DNA from 2 places in the Streptomyces sp. NPDC004658 genome. Region 1 is predicted to be linked to the other one. Evidence: predicted binding sites of a transcription regulator. Region 1 holds the regulator's gene; the other holds the start of a gene.

What was found. The regulator HrcA, encoded in region 1, represses chaperone genes, less so after heat shock. The targets are predictions, from matches to a motif close to TTNGCACTCNGNNNNNCNGAGTGCNAA.
Region 2: a site for HrcA is predicted at 4,679-4,705, ahead of groES (co-chaperone GroES). Genes of this name have one in related genera too.

What each region holds. Positions count from the first base shown of each region.
Region 1 is NZ_JBEXKG010000033.1:51,278-58,868, forward strand. It holds gene ABZV94_RS14715 (SpoIIE family protein phosphatase) at 1-47, shown strand, start outside; gene hemW (radical SAM family heme chaperone HemW) at 75-1,307, shown strand; partial or broken gene ABZV94_RS14725 (Uma2 family endonuclease) at 1,368-1,870, shown strand; gene ABZV94_RS14730 (DUF3097 domain-containing protein) at 1,848-2,663, opposite strand; gene ABZV94_RS14735 (MBL fold metallo-hydrolase) at 2,731-3,453, opposite strand; gene hrcA (heat-inducible transcriptional repressor HrcA) at 3,616-4,632, shown strand; gene dnaJ (molecular chaperone DnaJ) at 4,633-5,769, shown strand; gene ABZV94_RS14750 (nitronate monooxygenase) at 5,870-6,946, shown strand; gene ABZV94_RS14755 (16S rRNA (uracil(1498)-N(3))-methyltransferase) at 6,943-7,591, shown strand, end outside.
Region 2 is NZ_JBEXKG010000005.1:12,605-20,195, forward strand. It holds gene ABZV94_RS03545 (LysR family transcriptional regulator) at 1-20, opposite strand, end outside; gene ABZV94_RS03550 (MOSC domain-containing protein) at 101-769, shown strand; gene ABZV94_RS03555 (SDR family oxidoreductase) at 844-1,617, shown strand; gene ABZV94_RS03560 (ester cyclase) at 1,692-2,399, shown strand; gene groL (chaperonin GroEL) at 2,477-4,102, opposite strand; gene groES (co-chaperone GroES) at 4,222-4,530, opposite strand; gene ABZV94_RS03575 (polysaccharide deacetylase family protein) at 4,753-5,568, opposite strand; gene ABZV94_RS03580 (polysaccharide deacetylase family protein) at 5,565-6,350, opposite strand; gene ABZV94_RS03585 (methyltransferase domain-containing protein) at 6,441-7,591, shown strand, end outside.

The DNA of each region.
Region 1 (7,591 bases):
GCCTGCCGGAGGACGACCTGGCCCTGCTGGTGCTCCAGGCGGAGTAACGCCCGCGGTGCTGGACAATGGAAGGCATGCCTTCCGCACTCCCCGACGGCGAGCCCGTCCCCGCCGACGGCGCGCTGCCCGCGCAGGCGCTCACCGGGGCCGCCGCCCGCCCGCTCGGTTTCTACCTGCACGTCCCGTACTGCGCGACCCGCTGCGGCTACTGCGACTTCAACACCTACACCGCGACCGAGCTGCGCGGCACGGGCGGGGTGCTGGCCTCCCGGGACAACTACGCGGACACGCTGACCGACGAGGTCCGCCTGGCCCGGAAGGTGCTGGGCGACGACCCGCGCGAGGTCCGCACGGTGTTCGTCGGCGGCGGTACGCCGACGCTGCTGGCCGCCGACGACCTCGTACGGATGCTCGCGGCGATCCGGGACGAGTTCGGGCTGGCACCGGACGCGGAGATCACCACGGAGGCGAACCCGGAGTCCGTCGACCCCGCCTACCTCGCCACCCTCCGCGAGGGCGGCTTCAACCGGATCTCCTTCGGCATGCAGAGCGCCAGGCAGCACGTGCTGAAGGTCCTCGACCGCACCCACACCCCCGGCCGCCCCGAGCGCTGCGTCGCGGAGGCGCGGGCGGCGGGCTTCGAGCACGTCAACCTCGACCTGATCTACGGCACGCCGGGGGAGAGCGACGACGACTGGCGGGCGTCCCTGGAGGCCGCCCTGGGCGCCGGACCGGACCACATCAGCGCCTACGCGCTCATCGTGGAGGAGGGCACCCAGCTCGCCCGCCGCATCCGCCGGGGCGAGATCCCGATGACCGACGACGACGTCCACGCCGACCGGTACCTGATCGCCGAGGAGACCCTGAGCGCGGCGGGCTTCGACTGGTACGAGGTCTCCAACTGGGCCACCTCCGGGGCGGGCCGCTGCCTGCACAACGAGCTGTACTGGCGGGGCGCGGACTGGTGGGGCGCGGGCCCCGGCGCCCATTCGCACGTGGGCGGGGTCCGCTGGTGGAACGTGAAACACCCGGGCGCGTACGCGGCGGCCCTCGCGGCGGGGCGTTCGCCGGGTGCCGGGCGTGAGCTGCTGTCCGAGGAGGACCGGCGCGTGGAACGCATCCTGCTGGAGCTGCGGCTGCGGGAGGGGGTCCCGCTGTCCCTGCTGAAGGAGGAGGGGCTCGCGGCGTCCCGGCGCGCGCTGGCGGACGGGCTCCTCCAGGAGGGGCCGTACGAGGAGGGGCGGGCCGCGCTGACCCTGCGCGGGCGGCTGCTGGCGGACGCGGTGGTGCGGGACCTGGTGGACTGATCAACCCCGGCGGGTGGATCCCCCCGGAACGCCGGTTCGGTCCCTAACCTGGTTCGTGGGCTGCCGCCGTGGGACGCGGCGGATGTGGAGGCCACGGAGATGACCGCTGTGGACGAGCTGCACACACAGCGGCAGATGCCCCTTGAGCGGTGGTACCCCCTTCAGACCCAGGACGTCGACATCGCCGGTGAGTCGAGCGAGCCGGTGCCGGACCTGGTGGTCATCTCGCCCGACGTCCTGCCGGGTTCGGGGCGGCTGTTGCCCAGTCGGCTGATCACGATGGTGCTGGAGGTCGTCTCGAAGTACAGCGCGTCCACCAGGATTACGTGGTCAAGCGCTCGATCTACGCGGCGGGGAAGATCCCTGCCTACCTCGTCGTCGACCCGATCATGGCCCAGTGCGTTCTGCTGACGAAGCCGGCGGGCCAGGGGGAGGACGCCGACTACCTCAGCCAGGAGATCGTCAAGTTCGGCGATCCGGTGCCCCTGGAGGTTCTCGGGGTCGAACTGGACACCACCGAGTTCGGAACGTTCCCCGACGTCAGGCCCCACCGCTACCCGTGACGAAGTCGATCAGCTCCTCCACCCTGCCCAGCAGCTCCGGCTCCAGGTCCTTGTAGGAGCCCACCCGCTTCAGGATCGCCTGCCACACCGCCCCGGTGTTCTCCGCCGGCCAGCCCAGCGCCCGGCACACCCCCGTCTTCCAGTCCTGCCCCTTCGGCACCGCCGGCCACGCCTCGATGCCCAGCGACGCCGGCTTCACCGCCTGCCAGATGTCGATGAACGGGTGGCCGACGACCAGCGCGTGCTCGCTCGTCACCGACTGCGCGATCCGCCACTCCTTCGTCCCCGGCACCAGGTGGTCCACCAGGACGCCCAGGCGCGCGTCCGGGCCCGGGGCGAAGGACTCCACGATCGACGGGAGGTCGTCCACGCCCTCCAGGTACTCCACGACCACGCCCTCGATCCGCAGGTCGTCGCCCCACACCTTCTCGACCAGCTCGGCGTCGTGCCGGCCCTCCACGTAGATGCGGCCGGCGCGGGCCACGCGCGCGCGTGCCTGGGGGACGGCGACCGAGCCGGACGCCGTGCGGGTGGGACGTGCCGGGGTCGAGGAGGCGGGGCGGACGAGCGTCACCACCCGGCCCTCCAGCAGGAAGCCGCGCGGCTCCAGCGGGAACACCCGGTGCTTGCCGAAGCGGTCCTCCAGGGTCACCGTGCCCGCCTCGCAGCGGATCACCGCGCCGCAGAACCCGGTGCCGGGCTCCTCCACCACCAGACCCGGCTCGGCCGGGACCTCCGGTACGGGCTTGGGCTTCTTCCACGGTGGGGTCAGGTCGGCGGAGTACTGGCGCATTCGGATGACGATAGGAGAAGCCGCGCGGCGAGGCGTACGACACGCCGGAACCCCGGAGAAGAGCCGCTCAGATCACGCCGAACCGCGTTGCCAGGGCGTCCCGTTGGCGGCGGACGAACCCCGCGTCCACGACCGCCCCGTGACCGGGCACGTACAGCGCGTCCCGGCCGCCGAGCGCCAGCAGCCGGTCCAGCGCGTCCGGCCAGCGGGACGGGACCGCGTCCGGGCCGGCCTGGGGTTCGCCGGACTCCTCCACCAGGTCGCCGCAGAACACCACCTCCGGGTCGCCCGGGACCAGCACGGCCAGGTCGTGCGCGGTGTGGCCGGGGCCCACGTTGGCCAGCAGCGCCTGGCGGCCGCCGCCGAGGTCGAGCGTCCACTCGCCGGAGACCGCGTGCCGGGGCGGGACCAGCGCGTCCACCGCCTCGTCGGCGTCGGCCACCGGCAGCCCGTTGCGGATCGCGTCCAGCCGCAGGTCCGCCCGCTCGTACGCGAACACCGCGTCCAGGCCCACCGCCCCGTACACCTCCGCCCCCGCGAACACGGCGGCGCCGAAGACGTGGTCGAAGTGGGGATGGGTGAGCGCGAGATGGGTCACACGGCCGCCCGCCAGCCGCTCGGCCCCGGCGCGCAGCCGGGCGCCCTCCGCGAGGCTCGAACCGGCGTCCACGAGCAGTGCCGTACCCTCGCCCAGGACCAGCCCCACCGTGCAGTCCCAGCCCGGGAGCCGGCACCGGCCCACCCCGGCGGTCAGCCGCTCCCACCCCAGCTCTTCCCAAGTCACGGTCATACCCGCGACGCTAGCGGTACGAGCCGGTACGGCGGCCCGACCTTGCCCTGGGTGTACCCGGCAGCCGTACACTGGGCCGGGGAACGCTGGCACTCGCGAGGGAAGAGTGCCAGGCGGACGACCCGGAGGGACGAGGGGACGACGTGCTGGAGGTGCGCGCGAATGCTGAGTGAACGCAGGCTTCAGGTACTGCGCGCCATCGTCCAGGACTACGTGGGCACCGAGGAGCCGGTCGGTTCCAAGGCGCTCACGGAGCGGCACAACCTCGGCGTCTCCCCGGCGACCGTCCGCAACGACATGGCGGCCCTGGAGGAGGAGGGGTACATCGCCCAGCCGCACACCAGTGCGGGGCGGATCCCCACCGACAAGGGCTACCGGCTGTTCGTGGACAAGCTGGCGGGCGTGAAGCCGATGACCGCGCCGGAGCGCCGGGCCATCCAGAACTTCCTGGAGGGCGCCGTCGACCTCGACGACGTCGTGGCCCGGACCGTGCGGCTGCTCGCCCAGCTCACCCGGCAGGTCGCCGTCGTGCAGTACCCGTCCCTGACCCGGTCCACGGTCCGGCACGTGGAGCTGCTCTCGCTGGCTCCCGCGCGCGTGATGCTCGTGCTGATCACGGACACCGGCCGGGTCGAGCAGCGGATGGTCGACTGCCCGGCGCCGTTCGGCGAGGCGTCCCTGGCGGATCTGCGGGCGCGGCTGAACAGCCGGGTCGCCGGCCGCCGGTTCACGGACGTGCCGAAGCTGGTCGAGGACCTCCCGGAGGCGTTCGAGCCGGAGGACCGCGGTACGGTCTCCACGGTGCTCTCCACTCTTCTGGAGACACTCGTGGAGGAGAACGAGGAGCGGTTGATGATCGGCGGCACCGCCAATCTGACCCGCTTCGGGCATGACTTCCCCCTCACGATCCGGCCCGTCCTGGAGGCCCTGGAGGAGCAGGTCGTGCTCCTCAAGCTCCTCGGCGAGGCCAAGGACCCGGGCGTGACCGTGCGCATCGGCCACGAGAACGCCCACGAAGGACTCAACTCCACCTCCGTCGTGTCGGTCGGCTACGGTTCGGGCGGCGAGGCGGTTGCCAAGCTCGGCGTGGTCGGACCGACCCGCATGGACTACCCGGGAACGATGGGAGCGGTACGCGCAGTGGCACGGTACGTCGGACAGATCCTGGCGGAGTCGTAAGTGGCCACGGACTACTACGCCGTTCTCGGCGTGCGCCGCGACGCGTCGCAGGATGAGATCAAGAAGGCGTTCCGCCGGCTCGCGCGCGAGCTGCACCCGGACGTCAACCCGGACCCGAAGACCCAGGAGCGGTTCAAGGAGATCAACGCCGCTTACGAGGTGCTGTCGGACCCGCAGAAGAAGCAGGTCTACGACCTCGGCGGCGACCCGCTGTCCCAGTCGGGCGGCGCGGGCGCGGGCGGCTTCGGGGCCGGCGGCTTCGGCAACTTCTCCGACATCATGGACGCGTTCTTCGGTACGGCGTCGCAGCGCGGGCCGCGCTCGCGCACCCGCCGCGGCCAGGACGCGATGATCCGGATCGAGGTCGAGCTGGACGAGGCGGCCTTCGGGACCACCAAGGACATCCAGGTCGACACCGCCGTCGTCTGCAACACCTGCAACGGCGAGGGCGCGGCGCCCGGCACGTCCGCCCAGACGTGTGACATGTGCCGCGGCCGGGGTGAGGTCTCCCAGGTCACCCGGTCCTTCCTGGGCCAGGTCATGACCTCCCGCCCGTGCCCGCAGTGCCAGGGCTTCGGCACGGTCGTCCCGACCCCGTGCCCGGAGTGCGCCGGCGACGGCCGGGTGCGCTCGCGGCGGACGCTGACCGTGAAGATCCCGGCCGGTGTCGACAACGGCACGCGGATCCAGCTCGCCGGTGAGGGCGAGGTCGGCCCCGGCGGCGGCCCGGCGGGCGACCTGTACGTCGAGATCCACGAGCTGCCGCACCCGACGTTCCAGCGGCGCGGCGACGACCTGCACTGCACGGTCACGATCCCGATGACGGCGGCGGCCCTCGGCACGAAGGTGCCGCTGGAGACGCTGGACGGCCTGGAGGAGGTCGACATCCGGCCCGGCACCCAGTCCGGCCAGTCGATCCCGCTGCACGGCCGGGGCGTGACGCATCTGCGCGGCGGCGGCCGGGGCGACCTGGTCGTGCACGTCGAGGTGACCACGCCGACCAAGCTGGACCCGGAGCAGGAGCGGCTGCTGCGCGAGCTGGCCAAGCTGCGCGGCGAGGAACGGCCGCAGGGCCAGTTCCAGCCCGGTCAGCAGGGGCTGTTCTCACGGTTGAAGGACGCGTTCAACGGGCGCTGAGCGGTGACGTACGGGGCGCCTCGGCACCCCGTATGCCACGGGCCTATGCCGGGGGATGCCCGGATTCGGACTTGTACGGAGGACGTGACACCATGCGGTCATGTCCTCCGCGCTGACCGATCTCTTCCCCCACCCGATCGTGCAGGCCCCCATGGCGGGCGGTGTCTCCGTCCCGCAGCTCGCCGCCGCCGTCTCCGAGGCCGGTGGCCTCGGGTTCCTCGCCGCCGGGTACAAGACCGCCGACGGCATGTACCAGGAGATCAAGCAGCTGCGCGGGCTCACCAGCCGCCCCTTCGGCGTGAACCTGTTCATGCCCCAGCCCGAGCACGCCGAGTCCGGGGCCGTCGAGGTCTACGCGCACCAGCTGGCCGGCGAGGCCGCCTGGTACGAGACCGAGCTGGGTGACCCGGACAGCGGCCGGGACGACGGCTACGACGCCAAGCTCGCCGTCCTGCTCGACGACCCGGTACCGGTGGTCTCCTTCCACTTCGGCGTGCCGCGCCGCGAGGTGTTCGACAGGCTCCGCCGCGCCGGCACCTTCACCCTGGTCACCGCCACCACCGCCGAGGAGGCCCGCGCGGTCGAGCGGGCCGGGGCCGACGCGGTGATCGCGCAGGGCGTGGAGGCCGGCGGACATCAGGGCACCCACCGGGACCTCCCGGAGAACGACGGCGCCGGCATCGGCCTGCTGTCGCTGGTCGCGCAGGTCCGCGAGGCCGTGCGCCTCCCGATCGTCGCCGCCGGCGGCATCATGCGCGGCGGCCAGATCGCCGCCGTCCTCGCGGCGGGCGCGAGCGCCGCCCAGCTGGGCACCGCGTTCGTCGCCACCCACGAGTCCGGTGCGCACCCCCTGCACAAGCGGGCGCTGACCGACCCGCTGTTCCCGCGCACCGAGCTGACCCGCGCCTTCACCGGCCGCCCGGCCCGTGCGCTGGTCAACCGCTTCCTGCGCGAGCACGGCCCGTACGCCCCCGCCGCCTACCCCGAGGTCAACCACCTCACCGCGCCCCTGCGCAAGGCCGCCACCAAGGCCGAGGACGCGCAGGGCATGGCCATGTGGGCCGGGCAGGGCCACCGGATGGCCCGGGAGCTGCCCGCGGGCCGGCTGGTGGAGGTGCTGGCGGCCGAACTCGCCGAGGCCCGGACAGCGTTGTCGGCCCAGGGCGGTCCCCGATGACCGCGCCGGTGTTCGTCGTCGACTCGCTGGAGGGCGTGGGCCCCGGCTCGGTCGTCGACGTCCAGGGCCCCGAGGGACGGCACGCGGTCTCCGTACGGCGGTTGCAGCCGGGCGAGCACGTGGTGCTCACCGACGGCAGGGGCCGGGGCGCGGCCGGGGCCGTCGTCAGCGTGTCGGGGAAGGACCACCTGGTGGTCGAGCCCGTCGAGTTCCCGGTGGAACCCGAGCCCAGCCCGCGCATCACCGTCGTCCAGGCCCTGCCCAAGGGCGACCGCGGCGAGCTGGCCGTGGAGACGATGACGGAGACCGGCGTCGACGCGATCGTGCCCTGGCAGGCCGCCCGGTGCATCACCCAGTGGAAGGGCGAGCGGGGGCTGAAGGCGCTCGCCAAGTGGCGTGCCACCGCGCGGGAGGCCGGCAAGCAGTCCCGTCGCCTGCGGTTCCCCGAGGTGGCGGAGCCGGCGACGACCAAGCAGGTCGCCGCACTGCTGGCCGCGGCGGACTTCGCCGCCGTGCTCCACTCCGACTTCGACCATGTCAGCGAGCCCCTGGCCACCGCCGCACTGCCCACCGAGGGCGAGATCGTCCTGGTCGTCGGTCCGGAAGGCGGTGTCTCACGGGACGAGCTGGCGCTCTTCGAGGAGG
Region 2 (7,591 bases), on a different contig from region 1:
AGATGGCGGGCCTCGATCACCCGTCGAGCATAAGGCAGTCTTGGGCAAGGCGACCAATAATGCGTCGACGCTTTGGGGACCGATCGCTTACCGTGCCGGGATGAAGCTTCTCTCGGTGAATCTGGGCCGGCCCCGGCAGGTGCCGTACACGAACCAGCCGGACGGTCTGACCGGCATCGACAAGCAGCCGGCCGACGGGCCGGTGCGGGTGGCGGCGCCCGGCCCGCGGGGCGTCGGCGCGGGCGGACTCGCCGGGGACGCGGTGTGCGACACCCGCTACCACGGCGGGGACGACCAGGCGGTGTACGCGTACGCCCGGGAGGATCTCGACGCCTGGGAGCGGGAACTCGGCAGATCGCTGGCCAACGGTTGCTTCGGCGAGAACCTGACGACGGACGGCCTGGACGTCTCCGGGGCGCTGATCGGGGAGCGCTGGCGGATCGGTGCCACCGTCGTACTGGAAGTGACCTCCGGCCGCATTCCGTGTGCCACCTTCCAGGGCCATCTGGGCGAGCGCGGCTGGGTCAGGAGATTCACGCAGAAGGGCGCAACGGGCGCCTACCTCCGGGTGATCGAACCGGGTGAGATCCGGGCGGGCGATCCCGTGCGGATCGTGCACCGGCCGGACCACGGGGTGACGGCGGCGATGCAGTTCCGCGCGGTCACCACCGAGCGGCAGCTGCTGCCCCGGCTGCTCGCGGCGGGCACGGCGCTGCACACGGACACGCTGGCGAAGGCCCGGAAGTACGTGGCCGAGCACGGGGCCTGACAGCTCGCCGGCAGGACACCGGACGCGGCGCGCGGACCGCGGAGGCCCGCGGTCCGGGTCACTACGCTTGGGCCATGACAACGGCTCTGATTACGGGATCGACCGCGGGGATCGGTGCCGCGTTCGCGCGGCGGCTGGCGGCGGACGGGCATGACCTCGTCCTGGTCGCGCGGGACACCAAGCGGCTGCGCGACCAGGCGACGGAACTGCACGACCGGCACGGCATCGAGGTGGAGGTGCTGACCGCCGACCTGGCGCGGGACGAGGGCATCGAGGCGGTGGCCGACCGGCTCGGCGACCAGAAGAACCCGGTCGACCTCCTGGTCAACAACGCCGGCTTCGGCAACAAGGGCCGCTATCTGGAGGTTCCGATGGCGGACGAGCTGCGGATGCTCAAGGTGCACTGCGAGGCGGTGCTCCGGCTGACGTCGGCGGCGGCCGGGGCGATGCGCGAGCGCGGCCGGGGCGGGGTGGTGAACGTCGCCTCGGTGGCCGCCTTCCTCCCGCGCGGCACGTACGGCGCGTCCAAGGCGTGGGTCGTGCAGTTCACCCAGGGCGCGGCCAAGGACCTGGCCAGCACCGGCGTCCGGCTGATGGCGCTGTGCCCGGGGTTCGTGCGCACCGAGTTCCACCAGCGGGCCGGGATGGGCACGGACAACATCCCGGGCTGGATGTGGCTGGACGCCGACAAGCTGGTCGCGGCGGCCCTGTCCGACCTCGCGCGCGGCAGGACGGTGTCCATCCCCGACCCCCGGTACAAGGCGCTGATGGGCCTGGTGAAGGTGACGCCGCGCGGGCTGCTGGGTGGGATCAGCTCCCGGACGGGGCGCAAGTACGGGCCGCAGTAGCGGACGGGTGGCGCCGCCGTCCCGGTGGGAAAATGGGCGGGACGGTACCGGACCAGGGGGGCCGGAGGCGGCGCATGACCTTCGTACAGCTCATCGAGTGCAGGACGAGCCGGCTGGACGAGATGAACCGGCTCATGGACGACTGGGTGCGGCAGACCAAGGGCAAGCGGACGGCGACGCACGCGGTGGTCGGCACGGACCGCTCGGACGCGTCGCACGTCGTCGAAGTGGTGGAGTTCGCGTCGTACGAGGACGCGATGCGGAACTCGAACCTCCCCGAGACCGACCGGATCTTCCGCGGCCTGGTCGCGCTGTGCGACGAGATGCCGACGTTCATCGACCTGGACGTCGTACGGGACGAGAACCTGGCCGAGGGCATGGTGCGCGGGTTCTTCGAGGCGCTGTGCGCCGAGGGCGAGCTGCCGCCGTTCAACGACCTGCTGGACGAGGACATCCACAGCCATGATCCGATGAACCCGCAGGACACCATCGGGCTGGACAACGTCCGCGCCGAGTTCCGGATGTGGCGCGGCGCGTTCGACTTCGCGTTCACGGTCGAGGACGTGCTCACCCAGGGCGACCGGGCCTGCGCGCGGTGGACCTGGTACGCCACGCACCAGGGCGATTTCCTGGGGATCGCGCCCACCGGCAGGCAGGTCGCCATGACCGGGATGACGCTGTTCCGGTTCGGCGAGGACGGCAAGATCGCGGAACTGTGGTGGCAGCACGACCAGCTGGGGCTGATGCAGCAGCTGGGCGCGCTCGACGCGCTGGAGCAGTAGACGCGTGGGAGCGCCGGACAGGGCGAAGGCCCGGCCCCCTCGACGGGGTGCCGGGCCTTCGCTCGAGAGCGCTCGGCTCAGTGCGCGTGGCCGTGGCTGTGACCCGCGGCGGCCGGCTCTTCCTCTTCCTTCTTCTCGACGACCAGGGTCTCGGTCGTGAGCAGCAGGGAGGCGATGGAGGCGGCGTTCTCCAGGGCGGAGCGGGTGACCTTGACCGGGTCGATGACGCCGGCCTTGATCAGGTCGCCGTACTCGCCGGTGGCGGCGTTGTAGCCCTGCCCCTTGTCCAGGTCCTTGACCTTGGACACGATGACGTAGCCCTCCTGGCCGGCGTTCTCGCCGATCCAGCGCAGCGGCTCGACCACGGCGTTGCGGACCACGGAGACACCGGTGGCCTCGTCGCCGGACTTGTCGAGGTTGCCGTCCAGCACCTTGGAGGCGTGGACCAGGGCGGAGCCACCACCGGAGACGATGCCCTCCTCGACCGCGGCGCGGGTCGCGGAGATGGCGTCCTCCAGACGGTGCTTCTTCTCCTTCAGCTCCACCTCGGTGGCGGCGCCGACCTTGATCACGCACACGCCGCCGGCCAGCTTGGCGAGGCGCTCCTGGAGCTTCTCGCGGTCCCAGTCGGAGTCGGTGTTCTCGATCTCGGCCTTGATCTGGGCGACGCGGCCCTGCACGTCCTCGGACTTGCCGGCGCCGTCGACGATCGTGGTGTCGTCCTTGGTGACGGTGACGCGGCGGGCGGAGCCGAGCACGTCGATGCCGACCTGGTCGAGCTTGAGGCCGACCTCCTCGGAGATGACGGTGGCGCCGGTGAGGACGGCCATGTCCTGGAGCATCGCCTTGCGGCGGTCGCCGAAGCCGGGGGCCTTCACCGCGACGGCGTTGAAGGTGCCGCGGATCTTGTTGACGACCAGGGTCGACAGGGCCTCGCCCTCGACGTCCTCGGCGATGATCAGCAGCGGCTTGGAGGAGCCGGCCTGGATGACCTTCTCCAGCAGCGGCAGCAGGTCGGCGATGGCGGAGATCTTGCCCTGGTTGATGAGGATGTACGGGTCCTCCAGGACGGCCTCCATGCGCTCCTGGTCCGTCACGAAGTACGGCGACAGGTAGCCCTTGTCGAAGGCCATGCCCTCGGTGAAGTCCAGCTCCAGGCCGAAGGTGTTGGACTCCTCGACGGTGATGACACCGTCCTTGCCGACCTTGTCCATGGCCTCGGCGATCAGCTCGCCGACCTGCTGGTCCTGGGCGGACAGCGCGGCGACGGCGGCGATGTCGGACTTCTCGTCGATCGGGCGGGCCGAGGCGAGCAGGTCCTCGGAGACGGCCTTGACCGCGGCGTCGATGCCCTTCTTCAGGGCGGCCGGGGAGGCACCGGCGGCGACGTTCTTCAGACCCTCGCGGACCAGCGCCTGGGCGAGGACGGTGGCGGTGGTGGTGCCGTCACCCGCGATGTCGTTGGTCTTGGTCGCCACCTCCTTCACCAGCTGCGCGCCGAGGTTCTCGTACGGGTCCTCGATCTCGACCTCGCGGGCGATCGTGACACCGTCGTTGGTGATGGTGGGCGCGCCGAACTTCTTGTCGATGACGACGTTGCGGCCCTTGGGGCCGATCGTCACCTTGACGGTGTCGGCAAGCTTGTTGACGCCGCGCTCAAGGGCGCGACGGGCGTCCTCGTCGAACTTCAGGATCTTCGCCATGACAGCGGGAGCCCTCTCGGAAATCTGTGGGTGAAAAGACGCTGCGCCCCGGGCGCCCGGCTTCTTATCGGTCGCGGGGGCCAGGGGCGCAGCTCAAAGCGGAGAGTCGCTTGAGGTGATTACTTCTCGATGATCGCGAGGACGTCGCGAGCCGAGAGGACGAGGTACTCGTCGCCGTTGTACTTCACCTCGGTGCCGCCGTACTTGCTGTAGAGGACGACGTCGCCGACCTTGACGTCGAGCGGCAGACGCTCGCCGTTCTCGAACCGGCCCGGGCCCACGGCGAGGACGGCACCCTCCTGGGGCTTCTCCTTCGCGGTGTCCGGGATGACCAGGCCAGAGGCCGTGGTCTGCTCGGCGTCCAGCGGCTGGACCACGATGCGGTCCTCGAGCGGCTTGATGGCAACCTTGGAGCTGGCGGTCGTCACGATCCGACCTCCCCCTTCGGAGATCTCACGGGGTTAACTGTCTGAGGTGGCGACCAGGTCGATCCGTCGTCGCGGGTGCCGGACCTGCCCGTCGCGTTTGTCTGGCACTCTCCAGGGGGGAGTGCCAGAGCCGAGACTATGACCGCGATTAGCACTCGGTCAAGCGGAGTGCCAATTGCCCGCGGCGCGTCGGCCGTTTTGCCCGCGGCGGGCCGCACGGCCTCACCCGAGGTAGTCCTCCAGGCGCCCCACCGTCAGTCCTCGCCCCTGTGCCTCCCTCAGCACCCGTACCGTCCGCGTCCGCAGGGCCGGCCCCCTCGACTCGTCGGGGCCCACCAGGACGATGTCGCCGGGGCGCAGGTGGCGGGGGCCGTGGGTGTAGGCGAGGCCCGCCGGGGTCAGGGCGGCACGCCACAGGACGAGCGCGGAGACGCCGCAGTCGGCCGCCGCGCGCAGCGTGGTGCGGTCGTAGGAGCCGTAGGGCGGGCGGAAGAGGCGGGGGCGGACGCCGAGGGCGGCGCGGAGGCGGTCCTGCTGGCCGCAGATCTCGGCGCGCTGGCCGGCGTACGGCAGTCCGGCCGGCGCCCGGTGGTCGACGGTGTGGTTGCCGATGCCGGCGCCCAGGGCGCGCAGGCGGGCGAAGTGGCGGTAGCCGGGGCCGGCGACGCTGTCGGTGAGGAACAGGGTGACCGGGAGCCGGAGTTCGCGGACCATGTCGACGAAGCGGGGGTCCCGCTCGGCGCCGTCGTCGTAGGTGAGGAAGACGACCGGGTCGCGGGTGGGGACGCGGTCGACCACGGGGGGCGGGGTGCCGGTCCCCGGGTGCCCAGCGAGCGGGCGGGCCGGGTGCACCGGGGAGCGGGCGAGGGGCCGGGTCAGGCCCCAGACGCGGTAGCGGTGGTCGGGGGCGGTGGTGTGCGGGCGCACCCCTTCGGCGGCCTTCTTGCCGAGGCGTTCGATGGGGTCGACGGACTGGGCGCAGCCCGTCAGGAGCAGGGCCGCGGCGAGCACCGCGGCCGGGCCCCTGACCCGCCTCACAGGTAGTCCTCCAGGCGGGCCACGGCGTAGCCCTCGCGCGTGACCTTGTTCAGGAAGCGGCGCATGTCGTCCACCATCGTGCCGTCCCAGTCGTCCCGGCCGCGGAAGTGGGTGAGGACGATGTCGCCGCGGCGCAGCCGCTTGTCGTCCTCGCGGTACTCCCAGTGGTCGACGAAGACCTCCTCGTTCCAGATCGGCGCGTACTTGATGCCGCACTCCTTGGCGGCGACCAGGGTGTCCTGGTTGTAGTTGCCGTAGGGCGGGCGGAAGACGGTGGGCGCCTTGCCGAACTGCTTCTTCATGACGGCCTGCATGCCGCAGATCTCGTCCTTCTGCTCCTCGTAGGACAGACCCGGCAGGTAGGGGTGGTGCAGGGTGTGGTTGTTGAGGGTGTTGCCGTAGGAGCGCATCCTGCGGAAGTAGGCGTAGTCGTCCCTGACCAGGTAGTCGCTGAGGAACGCGGTGTACGGGATCTTGAGCTCGTGCATCATGGCGAGGAACCGCGGGTCCTTCTCGGCGCCGTCGTCGATCGTCAGGAAGACGACCTTCTGCCGGGTCGGGATCGTGGTGAAGACGGGGGGCAGGTTCCAGTCCTCCTGGTGGTCCACCTCGAATCCGTCGCGGGCGGTGATCCTCGGCTTCACCGCGGGCGGTGGCGGCGGCGTGAGCGGGACCTGGTCCAGCCCCCAGCGCCGGGCGGCGGCGGCCAGCGCGGCTGCTCCGCCCCCGAGGGCCAGTCGCCGGAGAGTCCGACTTTTGTCATTTTGTACTACTGCTCGCATGGTGCCGGATCCTCCCAGGCCCCGGCCCGCGACCCCGGCCGACACCGCCGCCGGAGGCGCACCATCCACCGACTGGCCCACAATGACCCGGTGAACGACCTCGCACTGCTCCTCACCCCCGAAGGCCGCGCCCTCCTCGACGAGGTGCGCGACACCGAGCCCGCGCAGGAGCTGGCCGTGGCCACCCGGCTGCGCCGCGAGCACCCGGCCGACCTGGTCTCCGCCGCGCTCGGCCAGGCCCGGCTGCGGCAGCGGGCGGTGGCGAAGTTCGGGGCCGAGGACGCCGGGCGCATGTTCTTCACGCCGAACGGGGTCGAGCAGTCGACGCGGGCCCGCGTCGCGGCGTACCGGGCCGGACGGCTGAAGGAGCTGGGCGTCACCTCCGTCGCCGACCTGTGCTGCGGGATCGGCGGGGACGCCATCGCGCTGGCACGGGCCGGGATCCGGGTGCTGGCCGTCGACCGGGACCCGCTGACGGCGGCCGTGGCGCGCGCGAACGCCGAGGCGCTCGGGCTGGCCGGCCTCATCGAGGTCCGGGAGGCCGACGTCACGCAGGTGGACACCGCCGGGTACGACGCGGTGTTCGTGGACCCCGCGCGCCGGGGCGGGCGCGGCCGGCTCTTCGATCCGGAGGCGTACTCGCCGCCGCTGTCCTGGGCGGTCGAGGCGGCTCTCGCGGCGCCCCGCGCCGCGCTGAAGATCGCCCCGGGCATCCCGCACGAGGTGGTCCCGGCCCAGGCCGAGGCCGAGTGGGTCTCCGACGGCGGCGACGTGAAGGAGGCGGTGCTGTGGTTCGGGACCGGGGCGCCGGGCGCGGTGCGGGCCACGCTGCTGCCGGGCCCGCGCACGCTGCTCGGCCGCGGGCTGCACGATCCCGGCGTCCGGCCGGTGGGGCGGTACCTGTACGAGCCGGACGGCGCCGTGATCCGCGCGCACCTGGTCGCGGAGGTCGCCGAGGAGGTCGGCGGCGGACTGCTGGACCCGACCATCGCGTACATCACCGCGGACGAGGCCCGGCCCACGCCCTACGCCACCGCCTACGAGATCACCGACCGGCTCCCGTTCAACGTCAAGAGGCTGAAAGCCCTGCTGCGCGAGCGGGAGGTCGGCACGCTGACCGTGAAGAAGCGCGGCTCGGCGGTCGAGCCCGAGGAGCTGCGCCGGAAGGTGAAACCGCAGGGGCCGAACGCGGCCACCGTGTTCCTCACCCGCGTCGCCGGGGCGCCGGCGATGCTGATCGG